One region of the Candidatus Thiodiazotropha sp. AKAK2 genome, then DNA from elsewhere that is predicted to be linked to it. Evidence: predicted binding sites of a transcription regulator. Region 1 holds the regulator's gene; each other region holds the start of a gene.
What was found. The regulator FliA, encoded in region 1, starts transcription of late flagellar genes. The targets are predictions, from matches to a motif close to GCTAAAGTTNNNNNNNNNNCNGCCGATA.
Positions count from the first base shown of each region.

Region 2: the regulator FliA is predicted to act here: its motif matches at 4,322-4,349, upstream of AC4IE8_RS14955 (methyl-accepting chemotaxis protein).
Region 3: the regulator FliA is predicted to act here: its motif matches at 2,934-2,961, upstream of AC4IE8_RS18170 (flagellin).

Region 1 is NZ_JBSYOP010000038.1:260,982-266,429, forward strand. It holds gene AC4IE8_RS21235 (chemotaxis protein CheA) at 1-997, opposite strand, end outside; gene AC4IE8_RS21240 (protein phosphatase CheZ) at 1,069-1,803, opposite strand; gene cheY (chemotaxis response regulator CheY) at 1,830-2,201, opposite strand; gene AC4IE8_RS21250 (RNA polymerase sigma factor FliA) at 2,278-3,024, opposite strand; gene AC4IE8_RS21255 (MinD/ParA family ATP-binding protein) at 3,029-3,907, opposite strand; gene flhF (flagellar biosynthesis GTPase FlhF) at 3,894-5,180, opposite strand.
Region 2 is NZ_JBSYOP010000032.1:23,195-28,642, reverse strand. It holds gene sufC (Fe-S cluster assembly ATPase SufC) at 1-418, shown strand, start outside; gene sufD (Fe-S cluster assembly protein SufD) at 415-1,752, shown strand; gene AC4IE8_RS14970 (SUF system Fe-S cluster assembly protein) at 1,736-2,095, shown strand; gene AC4IE8_RS14965 (HesB/IscA family protein) at 2,172-2,498, shown strand; gene AC4IE8_RS14960 (SufE family protein) at 2,603-3,046, shown strand; gene AC4IE8_RS14955 (methyl-accepting chemotaxis protein) at 3,142-4,269, opposite strand; gene AC4IE8_RS14950 (PhnD/SsuA/transferrin family substrate-binding protein) at 4,453-5,448, opposite strand, start outside.
Region 3 is NZ_JBSYOP010000036.1:17,632-23,079, forward strand. It holds gene fliS (flagellar export chaperone FliS) at 1-141, opposite strand, end outside; gene fliD (flagellar filament capping protein FliD) at 185-1,546, opposite strand; gene AC4IE8_RS18165 (flagellar protein FlaG) at 1,586-1,975, opposite strand; gene AC4IE8_RS18170 (flagellin) at 2,043-2,816, opposite strand; gene AC4IE8_RS18175 (SDR family oxidoreductase) at 3,167-3,907, opposite strand; gene AC4IE8_RS18180 (TetR/AcrR family transcriptional regulator) at 4,022-4,642, shown strand; gene AC4IE8_RS18185 (hypothetical protein) at 4,932-5,252, shown strand.

The DNA of each region.
Region 1 (5,448 bases):
CCGCCTTCTTCTTGGCCACGGCTTTCTTCTTGGCAGCCGGTTTTTTGGCCGCTTCAGCCTTCGGCTTGTCAGCACTCTCCTGACTCAGCTTGTTTGGATCGAATTTTCCTTGGCCATGAATCTGATCGAGTAGATCCTCGAACTCATCCTCAGTGATCTCATCACCGGCCGGGGCGCTGGATTTCTTTGGGATTGCCGGCTTTTGTTTGGCCTCGGCAGGTTTATCAGGCAATTTGCCAGGATCGAATTTTCCTTTGCCATGGATCTGGTCGAGAATATCCTCAAACTCATCTTCCGAGATATCATCGGAAGCGGCTTTCGTCGCTTTCGGTGTCTCCTGCTCCTGAGCAGGCTTACCGGTGAACTGGCCTTTTCCGTGTAACTCGTCCAGAAGTGATTCGAACTCATCTTCGGAGATTTCATCACTGTCCGCGGCTTTGGGTTCAGGCTCCTGGATCGCATCCAGCAGCTCTTCAAACTCATTCTCGCTCAACTCATCCTGGGCTTCAGCGCTATCCTCAGTGTTGACGGCGACTTCCGCTTCCGCCTCTTCGACTGTCTCTTCGACGACCTCTTCCTGCGGCTCCTCGGCTTCCTCTTCCTCTCCTTCCGGCACAGCGTATTGATTGAGCCTCTGAATCAGGCCTGGATCGGCATGATCCGGCATGACGCCCTGGCGGACCTCATCGAACATGACATTGACGACGTCGAGCACCTCCAGCACGGAATCCATCAGATCGGGGCCGACGCTGCGCTGCCCTTGGCGCAGCACATTGAACACATCCTCGGCACGATGACAAACCTCGACCAGAGGTTCTATGGTCAGAAATCCGGCGCCACCTTTAATGGTATGGAAACCACGAAATACCGCATTGAGCAGATCAAAATCATCCGGTTGTTGCTCCAGATCGACCAATTGCTCACTGAGCAATTCGAGAATTTCACCCGCTTCAACCAGAAAATCCTGAAGGATTTCGTCGTTGACATCGATGCTCATCTATCACTCCCGGTAACACTGCCGAATATTGCCATTCTTATTGACTGATATATCGGTCTGAACTCGAATAACTAAAATCCAAGACTTGAGAGCAGGTCATCCACGTCATCCTGACTGGTCACTTGATCGCCTTGATCGAGTCCAGGAATTGCCGGGCCAGCCAATTCTTCCTTCTCTTTCTTGCCAGAATCGTCTTCAAGCTTGTTGCCGGTAATACGGACCAACATGACTAACTTCTCTTCCACATCATGTACCAGAGTGATTACCTTGCGGATAATCTGACCGGTGAGGTCCTGAAAATCCTGTGCCATCAGCACATCGGACAGGTTTTTGTGCAACTCTGCCGCATCCTCCTTTGACTTGAGCAGATACTGAGACAGGTCGCGACTCAAATCCACGAACTCTTCTTTATCCAACATGCGGGAACGCAGTCGCTCCCACTGCTCCGAAAGCTCAGTGGACTGCTTCTCGATTCCCTCGATCAACGGCATGCTCTTTTCCACTGCGGTGAGGGTGCGATCCGCCGACTGCTCGGTCATGGTTATGACGTAGGTCAGTCGCTCCTTGGCATCCGGTATTTCCACCGTTGTCATGTCACTGATTTTTGCATCGAGTAAAAAGCCGTTGATTGCATCATGCAGTTCACGGGTCAAGCGACCGACTTCGAGGAATAACTGATCGTTACTTGCGGGGGATGTTAAAGAAGCAATCAGTCTTTCAGACTCTTCTTGATCGCCCGATTCCAGGCTGGCTACCAATGCTCTTGCCGTCTCTAACCGCTGCTGGTTATCCTGATTGTGCCCCATATTGATAAACTCCAGGCGATAGAAGCTCAACCCACACGTTCAAAGATCTTGTTGATCTTCTCTTCAAGGGTCGTAGCGGTGAAGGGTTTGACGACGTAACCATTGACGCCGGCTTGAGCCGCTTCGATGATCTGCTCACGTTTTGATTCGGCGGTCACCATCAAAACCGGCAGACCGGCAAGTTTTTCGTCTGCCCGCACGGCTTTCAACAGATCGATGCCGGTCATCCCGGGCATATTCCAGTCGGAGACCAGAAAATCGAAATTACCGCTCTGCAGCATCGGCAGCGCCGTCAGACCGTCATCTGCCTCCTGGGTATTGTTGAAACCCAGATCGCGTAGCAAATTTTTGATAATACGCCTCATGGTGGAGAAATCGTCCACAATCAGGATCTTCATGTTTTTATCCAATGCTCACTCCCTCCTGCATATCACCGGTGGTTTCCAGTCTCGGCACACACAGGCCAACCAATTACTACTCTTCGTCACGTACCAATGAAAGCCAGTCCGTCAAACGTGAACGCAGACGCAGAGTTGCCTGACTGTGTATCTGACAGACTCTGGATTCACTGACACCCAGCACATGGCCGATTTCACGAAGATTCATTTCATCATCGTAATACATCGCGATTACCAATCGCTCCCGCTCCGGCAGGCTTGCAATCGCCTCTGCCAGCGCCTTCTTGAACGCATCCTTCTGCAGGCCATCGAACGGACTGTCCATCGGGCCTTCCCGGGTAGCCGGAAAACCGTCACTGACAGCGGTCAGTTCATCCAAACTGAAGATCCGGCAGCCGGTCGAATCCTGGAGAATCTGGTGATAATCCTCCAGACTCATATCCAGCGCCTTCGCCACTTCAACATCCCGGGCATCCCGGCCTTCGTGGTTTTCGATCTCACGCATCGCTTCCGCCACCATGCGTGCCTTGCGATGCACGGATCGAGGTGTCCAGTCGCTGCGTCTGATCTCATCCAGCATGGCGCCACGAATGCGGATACCCGCATAGGTTTCGAAGCTGGCGCCCTGAGTGGGATCATAATTCTTACTCGCCTCAAGCAGGCCCAACATACCGGCCTGGATCAGGTCATCAGACTGAACATTGGGTGGCAGCCGATTCATCAGATGATAGGCAATCCTCTTTACCAGTCCTGCATGCTGATCAACCAGATCATTGTAGCTCTGCTGTTTTTGCACGGCGGTGTATGTCGCTAAACCGTTCACCGTCTTACTCCCCATATTGGCTTGAAAATTGGATCAGGCGTTCGACAAAAAACTGCAGATCCCCACTGACTCCGGTTGGTACAGGCCAGTTATCGGCCTTTTTAGCTAAATTCTTGAACGCCTGCGCTACTCTGGAGCGAGGAAAAGCCTCGACAACCGGTTTTTGGCTCTTTACCGCCTTTCTGAGCTGCTCATCAAAAGGAATACTCCCCATGTAGCTGAGCATAACATCAAGGTACTGATCGGTGACCCGACACATCTTATTGTATAGGTCCCTGCCCTCCTGGACGCTCTTCACCATATTCGCCAGTATACGAAATCGACTGATGCCATGCTCACGATTTAACAACTTGATAATCGCATAGGCATCGGTGATCGAGGCCGGTTCGTCACACACCACCACAATCTGCTCCTGAGCGGCCCGGCTGAAGCTGATCACCAGATCGGAGATGCCGGCTGCCGTATCGATCAGCAGCACATCCACATCGTTGGCCACCTCGCTGAACGCATGGATCAAACCGGCGTTTTCAGCACGCGACATTTCAGCCATATGCTGCATACCGGACGCCCCGGGCACGACTTTCATGCCTTTCGGTCCGGTAACAATGATATCTTCCAGTGAAGACTCCCCCCGCATCACGTGGGAGAGATTGTGTTCAGCATGTAATCCGAGTACCACATCCAGATTGGCGAGCCCCATATCCGCATCCAGTAGCATGACCCTTCGCCCGAGTTCTTGCAAGGCCACACCGAGATTGGCGGAGATATTGGTCTTGCCTACCCCACCTTTACCTCCGGTGACGGCGATCACTCTGACGGGTTCTGGATTCACCATTCTGCGCAGTCCGGTAGCCTGGTCTTCGATCTGTTCAGACATTTGCATGTTCACTCGTTCCTCCGAAGGCCATAGCCAGATACTCCTCATCGGGTTGATGCTCTGTCTGTTGCGTCATTTCAACAGCCTGCCGAATTAAAATCTCCGCCCGGGCAACCTGAATATCTTCAGGAACCCGCTGACCATCCGTGGTGAATGCCAAAGGCAACCGGGACTCCAGTAGTGCGGAGACTACGCCACCCAGTGAAGCGGCTTCATCCATTTTGGTCAGAATCGCGCCAATCGGGGAGATAGCGCCGAATGAGCGTATCGCGTGACTCAATGCACTGCGTTGGGTGGTTGCCGAAAGTGTAAGCAGTGCCTTGACCGGATGATTGCCCTGCTTCAGCAGGCCGAGTCGCTCAGTCAGTTTCAGATCCCGTTGCCCCATGCCGGCGGTATCGATCAGCACCAGCCGTTTTTCGGAGAAAGCGTGCAGTGCACTGCTCAGCTCTTCAGCTGTCGAGGCACTGCGAACCGGCACATCGAGAATCTGGCCATAATTCTGTAGTTGCTCCTGGGCGCCGATTCGATAGCTGTCGGCAGAAATCAGGGCGAGGTGACGATTACCGTGACGCAGACAGAATTTGGCGGCCAACTTGGCGATGGTGGTGGTTTTGCCCACACCGGTGGGTCCGACCAGGGCCAATACCCCACCGGCATTCAGCAGGTCATTGCTCTCCACCGACAACTCACGGCGCAGGTGATTCAGTGCCTGAAGCCAGGCTTGTTCAGGGGATTCGGCATCTTCGGCCCGATAGGCCAGTTCACGACAATGGGCCGCATCCAGCCCCAGGCCCATCAACTGTCGGATCAACTCCTGAGTCTGGGGACGACGATGGCCGAGATCACGCCAGGTCAACTCGGAAAGCTCGTTCTCCATCATTCGCCGCAGCGCCTGCATCTCCTGACGCATCTCCCGTAACACCGGGTCCTGACTCCACTCAACCCGAGGTCTCTCCAGGGGAGGCTCCGGATCGTAGTCAGCCTTTGGCTTGGCGCGATCAGTCTCAGGTTTGATTTTCTCTTCGATATCCGTATAGGCGGCGGTTGCAAAGTTTCTGCTTACAGCAGGCTGGGATTGGGTGGTGGATTCTTCGGTCTCGATAGCGGTTGGCTGGGTACTGTTGAAGGCGGATTCATCGTAATCCACCGCAGCCACCAGCTCGACACCCCCTTCCACACCCTTGTTTGAGAGGATCACTGCATCAGCGCCCAAAGCTTCTCGAACCTGACGTAAGGCCTGTCTCATGTCAGAGGCGAAAAAACGTCTTATTTTCATAATCCGTAATCCCCGGCAGTCACCCGACTTCGGGCTTGTGCCTGTTAATCTGCTTAGCTAAAAAACATCGCAGCAATTAGTTCCGGGTTAGCTAAAATTGAGCCGGCAGTAACCCGTCAAACTCTCCCCACACACGGCTCCTAATGATCATATGCAACAACCATTCCAATCGTGACATGGGGTTTTGGGATCAGGAATATTATCCATTTTACAATAACTTGGAAGAAATGACCTGATTTGCCAGCGGATCAGTCAAGGCCCCGGCACG
Region 2 (5,448 bases), on a different contig from region 1:
ACCTGAGATCGATACCCTCAGTTTCATGAAGCAAGTAAAAGAGAAGGCCAGACAGGTAAAACTCGATGAGAAGCTGTTGAAACGATCTGTCAATGCGGGCTTCTCCGGAGGGGAGAAGAAACGCAACGAAATTCTGCAGATGGCGATGCTTGAACCGAAACTGGCGATCCTCGACGAGACCGACTCAGGGCTCGATATCGATGCCTTACGGACAGTGGCGGACGGAGTCAATCGGTTGCGTACAGCGGAACGGGGCATGCTTGTGGTGACCCACTATCAACGGCTGCTCGACTATATTCAGCCGGACAAGGTGCATGTGTTGGCAGATGGTCGGATTGTACGCAGTGGTGGTAAGGAACTGGCATTAGAGCTTGAAGCAAGAGGTTATGGCTGGTTGCTCGAGGAGGCAGCGGCATGATCCTCTCCCCGAGTGACTACAAGCGTGGCACACTGCAGGGTATCGAATCTCTGCCCATGAGTTCCGGTGATTGGATGATTGACCGGCGCCTGGCTGCTCTGGAAAGGTTTGAAACGCTGGGTTTTCCCGATCGACGTTCGGAAGCCTGGCGTTACACCAGTGTGGAGGGCTTGCTTAAGCAGGGCTTTACTGCTCCAGCCAAGAGTTCGCAAAGGGATCGGGATGACGGGATTCAGAACCATCTGTTGGAAATTGCCACGCTGGGACGCCTGGTGTTTATCGACGGTCAGTTCATCGAAGAGCACTCAGTTTATCCCTCGGAAGGCGTCAGGGTAACCAGTCTTAAAACGGCCATGGCAACAGGGGATCGCCAGGTTTTGGAGGCGGTGGGTAGTCTGTCAGGCTTGGGTGACGATGGATTTGCGGCGTTGAATCTGGCCGGTTTTCAAGATGGGGCAGTGATACGGATCGCCCCGGATGTCAGGCTGGATGGGCCAATGGAGTTGCTTCACTTGAGCACGGACAGGGTAGAAGGGCACAAACTGCCTACCCGTCACCTGATTCTGCTGGAGCGTGGCAGTCAGGCTGAATTGATTGAACGCTTCATCTCAGAGGATCAACAGAGTAGCTATTTCAACCATCAGGTGGTCGAGATCAGCCTGGCTGAGCAGGCCACTCTGAGTCACAAGCGCATTCAGATGGAGAGTCGTCAGGCCTATCATCTGAGCGATCTGCATATCGCACTGCAGAGCAAGGCAGCCTACTACGGGGTAATGGCAGCGATTGGAGGCTGCTGGTCACGCACCTTTATCTCAAATCGTTTTCAACAACCCGATGCCCATTGTGAACTGGATGGTCTCTATCTCGTGGATGATGGGCAGCTGACTGATTTTCATCTCGATATTGATCACCAGTTGGCCAATTGCAGTAGCCGGGAGAACTTCAAAGGGATCTTGCGTGGTGCCGGCAAAGCGGTTTTCGATGGCCTGATACAGGTTGGTAAGGGGGCGCAAAAAAGTGAGGCCCATCTGCATAATGCCAATCTGATGTTGTCGAGACAGGCTGAAGTGGATACCAAACCCCAGTTGACGATTCTGGCCGATGATGTGATCTGCAGTCATGGCACCTCGGTTGGGCAGCTGGATGATCAGGCGATCTTCTATCTGCGCTCCCGGGGGCTTGATGAACAGCGGGCCCGGGCTTTGTTGTGTCAGGGATTCCTGGCGGAAATCATCGAGAAATTTGAACACCAGGCCTTGATCGAGCTGCTTAACAGACGCATGAACTTTGTCGGTTTGACAGAACCGGAGACGAATCATGAGTCGCTTGGTTGAAGCTGTAAAGTCACTTCTGCCCGGTCAGGCGAAGAGCAGTGTACCGAGTCAGGATCAATTGATCGAAGCCCTGCGCACGGTTTATGACCCGGAGATTCCGGTCAACATTTATGATCTGGGTTTGATCTATCGGCTGGAGGTTGATGATCAGGGGCAGGTGGAGATCGATATGACTTTGACCGCACCGGCCTGTCCTGTAGCGGGAACCCTGCCCCGAGAAGTGGGGCGTGTGATCGATGCGGTACCTGGTGTTGAGGATACGGTTGTTCATCTGGTCTGGAGTCCACCCTGGAGCAAGGAGCGGATGAGTGAAGAGGCGCAGATGAAGTTGGGATTGCTGTAGTGTTTGTAATGATGTGAGTCCTGGCGGGCATCATGGTTGTTCATGAGGCTCTTTTCAGGATAGTAGAGGTGTCGAGATGTCCATACAGTTGACTGACAGAGCGGCTGAACATGTCAGCAGGATGTTATCCGGTCACGGCTCGGGTATCGGGCTGCGCCTGGCAACGAAAAAGAGTGGCTGTTCCGGTTTTGCCTATGTGGTGGATTATGCGGAGCAGGTCGATGCGGATGACCTTGTATTTGAAAGCCACGGGGTGAAGATTGTGGTGAATCACCAGAGTCTGCCCATGCTGGATGGTATGACCATCGATTTTGTCAAAGAGAATATGCTCAACGAGGGATTTGAGTTTATCAATCCCAATGTGAAACAGAGTTGTGGCTGTGGTGAATCATTCAGCGTGTGAAATCTTCAACTCTGGCAGCTCCGCCTTGATCAACAGTATGGTTGAAAATCTGCAGGTAACCGATTTGGGCGTCGGCTGGATATTGTGCATGGGAACAAGCTGATATGACCATCCTGTCTGAAGCTGAAAGCATTGAGCAGATCGTCGAAACTTTCGAGTTTCTTGATGATTGGGATACCCGATATCAATATCTGATCGAATTGGGTGAGAACCTCCCACCGATGCCGGATGCCCTTAAAACTGAGGCGAACTGGGTTAAGCCCTGTATGAGTACTGTGCATGTGGCGGCTCAGCTGGATCCCCGTCAGTCAGGCTTGATCCGTTTTCAGGGAGACTGTGATACCGCCATCATCAAAGGTGTACTGGCTGTGCTGATCGATCTGCTCTCCTATCGCAGTCTGCAGGAGATCAGAAATATGGATGTGGACAGTCTGTTCAAACGTTTACGGCTGGAAGAGCATCTCAGTCCCAGCAGGCATGTGGGAATCTACGCCATCGTCGATAAAATGGTTGAACGCGCCACAGCTTTGGTTGATGGTCAGCACTGATCTGCTGCGATCGAGTTCGACCCACTGACCTCTCAGGTCAGCGGGTTATCGTTTGTGCAGACGGTTCTGCTGAGAATCGTCAGTCGCTGAGGTGGTTAATGGTCGCTGCTACAGAGGATGTCGGAATTGCTCTCACCGGCGCGGGCCAGATCTTCCAGACTTGAAAGTACCAGTAGGCTGGCCTCTTCCATCTTGGATATCGCGCTGATGCCGTTTTTGTGGTCACCGGCTTTGGCGCATTCCATCGCCAGTTTACCATTTTTGTGCACATCAAGGTGGGGCGCTTCGATCTCGTGGTAGCCGTTGAGCTGGGAGAAGCAATCCTGACCTTCCCCTGTGTAATACCAGTTACCCAGACGACAGTTTCTGTGGTCCGGTAGATTCGAGGGATCCGCTTCTGTGAGTCCCATGAAGGCCTTATAGATGCCGAACTTAAAGATCAGATGGTCGAGTTTGGCCAGCTCAACGAAGGTTCGCAGTGAAGTTGAGGCAATGGCGCTCTCCATCTCCTTGGATAGCTCAAACTGCTTTTTGATCATCTGTATGGATCCGCTAACCTGACTCTGGAAATTGTCCGTGACATCCATCACCGATGACATGGTCTCGACAGATTTTTTTGTCTCCTGGGTGATGGTATCTACCAGGGCGGCAATTTCTGTGGTCGCCTCACGGGTTCGGCCTGCCAGATTACGCACCTCATCGGCAACCACCGCAAAACCCCGGCCCATCTCGCCGGCTCTGGCCGCTTCAATCGCAGCGTTGAGTGCCAACAGATTGGTCTGCTCAGAAATCCCCTGAATGATACTGACAAAGTTGCTGATGCTGTCTGCAATGGTGCTGAGTTTCACCACACTGTCGGAGCTTTCCCGGGAGATGGTGGTTACGTTATCGATCTCGCTGCTCATCACCTCAACCCCGGAGATGGCCTGCGAGGAGATCTCTGAGCCTTTAATGGCGCTCTGCTTCTCTTCCTTCATTGAGTTTGCCGTATGGCTCAGGGAGTGTTGCAGTTGGCTGAACGACTCACCTAAGCTGGAAAAATTCGCAAACAGTTGCTGATAGAGTTGTTTTTCACTCTGCAGACTCTCCGTTTCCTGCCGGAGTGTGTCATTGTCCCCTTTTGCAGCAGCCAGTTCCTGTTCCAGTGCCTGAATCCTAGCATCCTGCTGAGTGATCTGTTCTGCTTGAAGGGTGAGGGTCTTTTTATTACTTAAGCCAAACATAGTTTGATCCTCGCAGAGATCTGCAGGAGTTATTGATTAAAGGTAAATAGAGTATCGGCGGGAGTTACTATTTTTTAAGCCATATGACGAAATACTTATAAACCTGAGTTTTTACGGAGTCGAACACTTGGTTATGCAGGTAACCCTTGAATTAAGTCAGGTATTTCAGTGGTTGTTGATGGACTAAGCGGCTTGATTCAAAGGCAATTGAAGGCGGAAAGTCGTGCCGACACCGGCTTCTGTGTCGAAGTCTAACTTTCCACTGTGTTTTCGTACCAGGATATCGTGGCTTAGTGTGAGCCCCTGTCCAGTACCTTCTCCCACATCCCTTGTCGTAAAGAATGGGTTGAAGATCTGATCCTGGGCTGATTCCGGAATGCCGTCACCATTATCCGAGATGGCAAGTTGTACATACTGGCCGCGCTGTTGGCTGGTAATGGTGATCTTCCCAGTGTGCTGTTTTGAGCTCTCCTGCAATGCCTGGACCGCATTCATCAGGATATTGATCAGGGCCTGATGCATTTCGCTGGGTGAACAGCTCACCAGCGGCAGGGTCTCATCCAGGTCTGTTTCGAGTTCGGCAATCTGTTCCCACTGATAGCGGCTGATAGCCACGATATCCCTGATCAGCTTATTCAGGTCTGTAGGCTCATGGAGGGCGTTGTCGGAGGTGAAAATACGCATTGAGCGAACAATTCTGGAGACCTGCTCGGTACCCTGGTGACACTGTCGGATGGTGGTTGTGACCTCATCTTTGAGGTAGTCGAGATCGATCTCATCCCGCTTCTCATTACACGCCTCCAGCGTCGCCGAGAGATCGGAATTGCTTTCGATCGCCGCTGTCAGCGTCAGGTAGGTCGAAATCAGATCGTGGCTATCCTGATGAGCCTCCTCAATGAAATTCAAATTGTTGTTGATGGTCTGTATGGGAGTGTTGATCTCATGGGCGATGCCATCCGCCAGTTGAGCCAATGCCGTCATTTTATGGTGCTGAGTGCGTTGCAGTGCCAGCTGCTCCCGCTCGGTTTCGATGATCTTTCTTTGGGTAATGTCCCGGATCAGACAGATCACATGCCAGCCCCGATCCAGGGTGACCGATGAGATGGCGGCTTCGACCGGAAACCGCTCACCGGATTTTCGTATGGCTTCAAGCTCCAGCAGTGTGCCGCTGAGAGGGCT
Region 3 (5,448 bases), on a different contig from region 1:
GATAATCGAGCCTCTGGCATTCGCCATGCCGTCCAGCGCACCGGTCATAAGCATCTGTACCAACCGAAAAGGGGTAGCATACATCGCCTCGGATGAGGCTGCTTGACGATAACTGTTGATAGCCGGATTCTTTACCATCATTCTACCTTCTTGGTGGTCGATTAAAGTCTAACCCTAAACCAGGCTAGTTGTTACTGTTATTCAATGACGAAAGCTGATTGGTCAGATACTCACTGGTACTGGTCAACACCGCCATGGTCTGATCGAGTGCGGCAAACTGCTCAATGAGCTTGGCCTCAAAAGTCTGCAAACGCAACTCCTGACGTTCGATCTGAGTCTGCACAGAGTCTTTCTGACTGTTCAGGGTCTCATTCTTGCTGTCCAGCAGCCCCCCCACTTGCAATAACGACTCGGTATAGTTGTAGAACCTGGTCGCATAGCCCGTGGTTGCTTCAGAGAGTATCTGTGTCACTCTATTGAAGTCATCGGCCAGGATGGTGGAAAGTTCACTACTATCGACCGATAAAACGCCATCTCTGTCCCGGGTGATGCCGATTTCAAAGAGATAGGCCGTATCACCAGCGATATCCACGGTCTGGTTGATGACATCGACAAAACCCTGCTTGATACGCCGTAGACTGCTGTCATTATAGAGAGAACCTGCTTCCAACTCATCGATCTTGGAGATCAGGGTATTGTAGGCATCGACAAAACCGCTGATTCGCTCTTCGATCTCGGTATTGTCGCGGGTGATATTGATGGTGGATGAACCGGCACCGGTCAGACTCAGGGTCACACCGGAAATGGCGCTGGTTACTGTATTCGAGGCACCCGTGATGCTGAATCCATCAATGGTCAGGATCGCATCCTGGGCGGTATCAATCTGTTCGGCCAGGCCGTCACCGCCCACGCCGATGTGAAACAGCCTGGACAGGCCGTTGGCATCCGTATTACTGGCATCGTCACCATCCGCCACACTGACTGTGATGGCGCTGGCCAGACCCGACTCTTCACTGGTCAGAATCAGACGACTTCCGGATGTTTCATTAAGAATCGTTGCGGTAACCCCAGGGTTGTCGGTGGCGCTGTTGATCGCATTCCGGATATCCGTGAGGGTGTTGTTGGATCCATCCAGCACGAGATCCATGGTATTGCCGTCGACGGTGATCGACAGGGTACCTGTACCGACGGCCGTGATGGCATCCGCATAGGCCGAGGAGGCAATCTTGTCGCGTTCCGCCAACTGGGTGACCACGACATCATAACTGGACGGTACCGCAGAGGAGTCTGCAGAGACGGTGAGCACCGCCTCTTCGGTTGAGGTGGCATTAAACGCAGCAAAACCGGTGGAGCTGGTCAGCTCTTCAACGGTGGAATTGAAGGTATCGATGGCACTTTTGACCAGCCCGAAGTCGCTGATCTTCTCATCGATCTCTTTTTCACGTGATTGCAGGGTGGTCAGGGGCCGACTTTCGATCTGCAACAGCTGGTTGATGATCGAGTTCCAGTCGGACCCTGTACTTATCCCTGAAAAGCCTATAGTCATCTCAGTTATGCCCCTCTTAACAAGTGAGCAGTTTCAATCTTAAAACTTGTCGTCCAACAGTACGCCTTGAAGCATCCCTTCTGTGGCCTTTTGAACTTGAGATATAACATGCAAGATCTGGTCCGAAGGCACCTGACGGATCACCTTTCCAGTCTCGGAATCGATGACTCTCAGTACCTGCTGCCCGGTTTCATCGTCCACGCTGAACTCCAGATCCCTTGAGACGAGCTGATTCAGATTCTCTACCTTACTGGCCAGCTCAGAGGGATCAATCGCAGACTTTTCTTCCAGTGCTTGATCTTGTTTCGGTGAGATTTTTACCGGCTCGGAACTCTTCGGTTGTATCTCAACGCTACTCTTGCCATCAGTACTGGGAACGTCACGTTTATAGGCGTATTGATTGGCCAAATCAGTGATTACGTTTGGCATGGTCATACCCTACTGTATATGTTCCAAGTTTAGCACCCGGGGGCGGCGAGCGCCCCCGGACCCTACCTTACTGCAGCAGGCTCAATGCCAACTGAGGAATCGAGTTGGCCTGGGACAGGGCTGCAACACCTGCCTGCTGGATAACCTGAGCACTGGTGAATTTCGCTGTTTCGCGGGCGAAATCAGCATCCATGATACGTCCGGCAGCAGCATATTGCGCTTCTTCCATACTGGCGGCAACACGGCCGGCCTGTTCCAGACGACTCTGCAGCCCACCAATGTTGGCAAGTGCAGTTGAAACCGCGTTGAGGTCGGCATCAGCCGTTGCGGTATTGGAGATCGCAGCGGTACGGGCTGCCAGGGCGGCAACTGAAATGTCGATGGTTTCAGTTGTGTTTGCACCGACCACGATGGTGCCGCCGCCACCGAATACGGCGGTGCCGTTGAAGGTCGCACGACCCAATGAAGCGGTGATTTCTGCGGTAAGCGCATCAAATTCAACAGACATCAGAGCCTGCTGTGCTGCGGTGTAGAGACCACTACCGTGTTGTACGGAGAGCTCACGTTGACGCTGAATCATGTCACTGACTGACTGCAGGGTTGCATCCGCAACACCCAGGAAGGATGTGCCGTCAGCAATGTTACGCTGTGCTACGGTCAAACCGCGAGCCTGTGCAGTCTGCAACTGGGCGATCGCCAGACCGGCGGCGTCGTCTTTCGCCATGTTGATGCGAAGACCGGAGGAGAGGCGTTGAACGGAAGTTTGAAGATCGGATTGTGTACGATTCAGGTTTTTCTGTGCGGCAAGGGAAAAAACGTTAGTGTTGACTGTGATTGCCATGACTAATTCCTCTATCTATACCGATGATGGCATCTATGATTAAGCGCTCGATCACCGGCGATTTGCATTTAGCGGATATACCATTCAATTGTTGGTATTTACCGCCTCCGCTATTTGTAACGGCCTCAAGGCGGAGAACTTTAACCTGAATTGTCTTTTAAGAAGTAGATGACTTTAACAGCCATACATTTATAACCAATTGTTTTTTATTGATTTTAAACCCAGCATAGCCCGACCAAAACGAACCGGCAATGATCTTGTGCTTTAACTTCCTGCCGCTTTGCCGGCAATAACTGCCGGCTCACGGGCAAAATAAATCCGCTTTTTTAGGCCCATTAAGACGGATGGATTCAACCGGCCATCAGATCTGCCTCGACAATATTTTTCGCAAATTCATGATAGACACCGCCAATCTGCTTGGCCATGGTATCCGGGAAGGCATGAAACTCGCCCGACTCGATGGCTGCAAGGATGCACTGGGGCACCAGCTCAGCCGGTTCGGCAAGCTCACTCAGGCCGGCACTGTTGGCCATGTCGGTGGCAATCGGTCCGGGGTGTACGCTGACTACCTGGGTACCCTGCTCTTTCAACAGATCACGCAATCCCTGGGTGATGGAGTAGGCAGCCGCCTTGGACGCTGAATAGGTGGCAAAATCGGCAAAGTTCTTCATCGACGCGACTGAATTGAGCTGCACCAGCACCCCGCCCCCACTGGCTTTCAAGATTGGCGCGAAGGCCTGGGCCATGCGCATCAAGCCATAGACATTCACCTCCATCTCATCCTGCAGCGCCACCACGGCATTGCTCGCCAGGGGATTGGCTACGTTCAACATACCCGCATTGTTGACGACAATCTCTACATCAGCAGCAACCGTTGCGGCCTCGATAATGGTCTCCGGCTGATGCAGATCTATCTGTAGGGGTACCAATTGATCGCCATAGATTTCTGATAACGGGCCAAGAGATTCCGTTTTGCGTGCAGCGGCGTAGATTTTCTTTGCGCCGGCTTTGAAAAACTCTTCCACAATGCTCCTGCCGATACCCCGATTGGCTCCGGTCACCAGCACTACCCGATCTTTTACTGAATTCATCGATAGATACCTCGAAATAATAGGGTTATTTTGTACCGATCGGTACATATTGAAAAACTATACCGATCGGTACATAATGTCAAGCATCAACAGCAAAAAGCCAAAGAGCATGCAATGAGTGTTGGCCGGAAGAGATCATTCGATAAGTCAGAAGCGCTGGACAAGGCGATGCGCCTGTTTTGGGAGAACGGCTATTCAGGTACCTCAGTCAGCGATCTGACCGAACAACTGGGCATCAACAAACCGAGCCTCTATGCAGCCTTTGGCAACAAGGAACAGCTCTTTCAGTCGGCATTGGAGCGTTACATGGCCCGCTACGCTGCACCTCTGCTCGAGCAGCTCACCACGCCTGACGAAAAGCCATTGGCTCAGCGCGTACGCCACTATATGAATAACATCATCGAATTGGTCAGCGACACGAGCTCCCCGAAGGGCTGCCTGTATGTAAAAAGTAGCTGTGAAGCAGGTGGGACCGGCATACCTGAGGAGATAACCCAGTCACTGCAAAACATGGGGCTTGCGTCCCAGCAGGTTCTCACCACCCTGTTCGAACAGGAACAGCGTCAGGGACGACTTTCAACCACAGCTGAACCAAAGGTCCTGGCAGACTATCTGATGTCTGTTTTATATGGGATTTCAGTATTGGCCAGGCAAGGCAGACCAAAACAGGAACTCAGCACCATTGTTGAAATGACAATAAAAACCCTGTCTCTGCAATCTGCTGACACGGCTTAGGGCCTGTTAACACTAATCCAATACGCCCTGTTGTGCCTGAAAAAGTGCCAATCAAGGCGCGAGGAGCGTAGTTTGGTTGTTCCAAATGAGCAACGAGCAACGCGGAATGGCGCTTTTTCAGGCGCAACCCGAAGAGCTGGGGCTGTTTTTGCGCCCAGCAGGGAGTATTGGATTAGTATTCACAGACCCTAGTTCCTGTTGCAGGACAATCCGCTTAGGTCTAACCTATAAATTCATCTGTTTACAAACCGGGGCCTGATAGCACTTATCAGCCGATACAAGCCAATCCATGTCATCTGTTCGGAAATTCATTGCTGTCATCATCGTGCTCTCCCTGGGTGGGCTTTCAACCGCCTGGGCCTATGACACACATATCGTGGATTCCATCGATCATCAACATACGCTAGCTCAGACAGACACGGGACTAGCCCATGATGAAGCCGATCATGACGACGATCATTGCTGCCATCTTGGCATTCACCTGATCGGCATCAGGAATGTGTCCCACCCGGTTATAAAAATCACTCAATCCATGCTGCAGACCCGACTTTCCCCCAACCTTTTTGTCAGTCTGACAACAGCGCCTCCTCTGAGACCCCCTCAATCCTGAGACCGACCAATGGACTGCTGCGCCGGTTTGCGCAGTGATTGTTTGGACAGACTTGATCAGACCTTGCCTAGGTAAATTCAACTCATGGATGTCCAAGTGTGTCTATTGAGTTGTCTGTTCTGCAATCATTCAGCCGCTTGAATCAGGGGCAGTTTTCCGCCCATTCGTTGTCCGCAGGTTCTGCGTGCCATCAAGC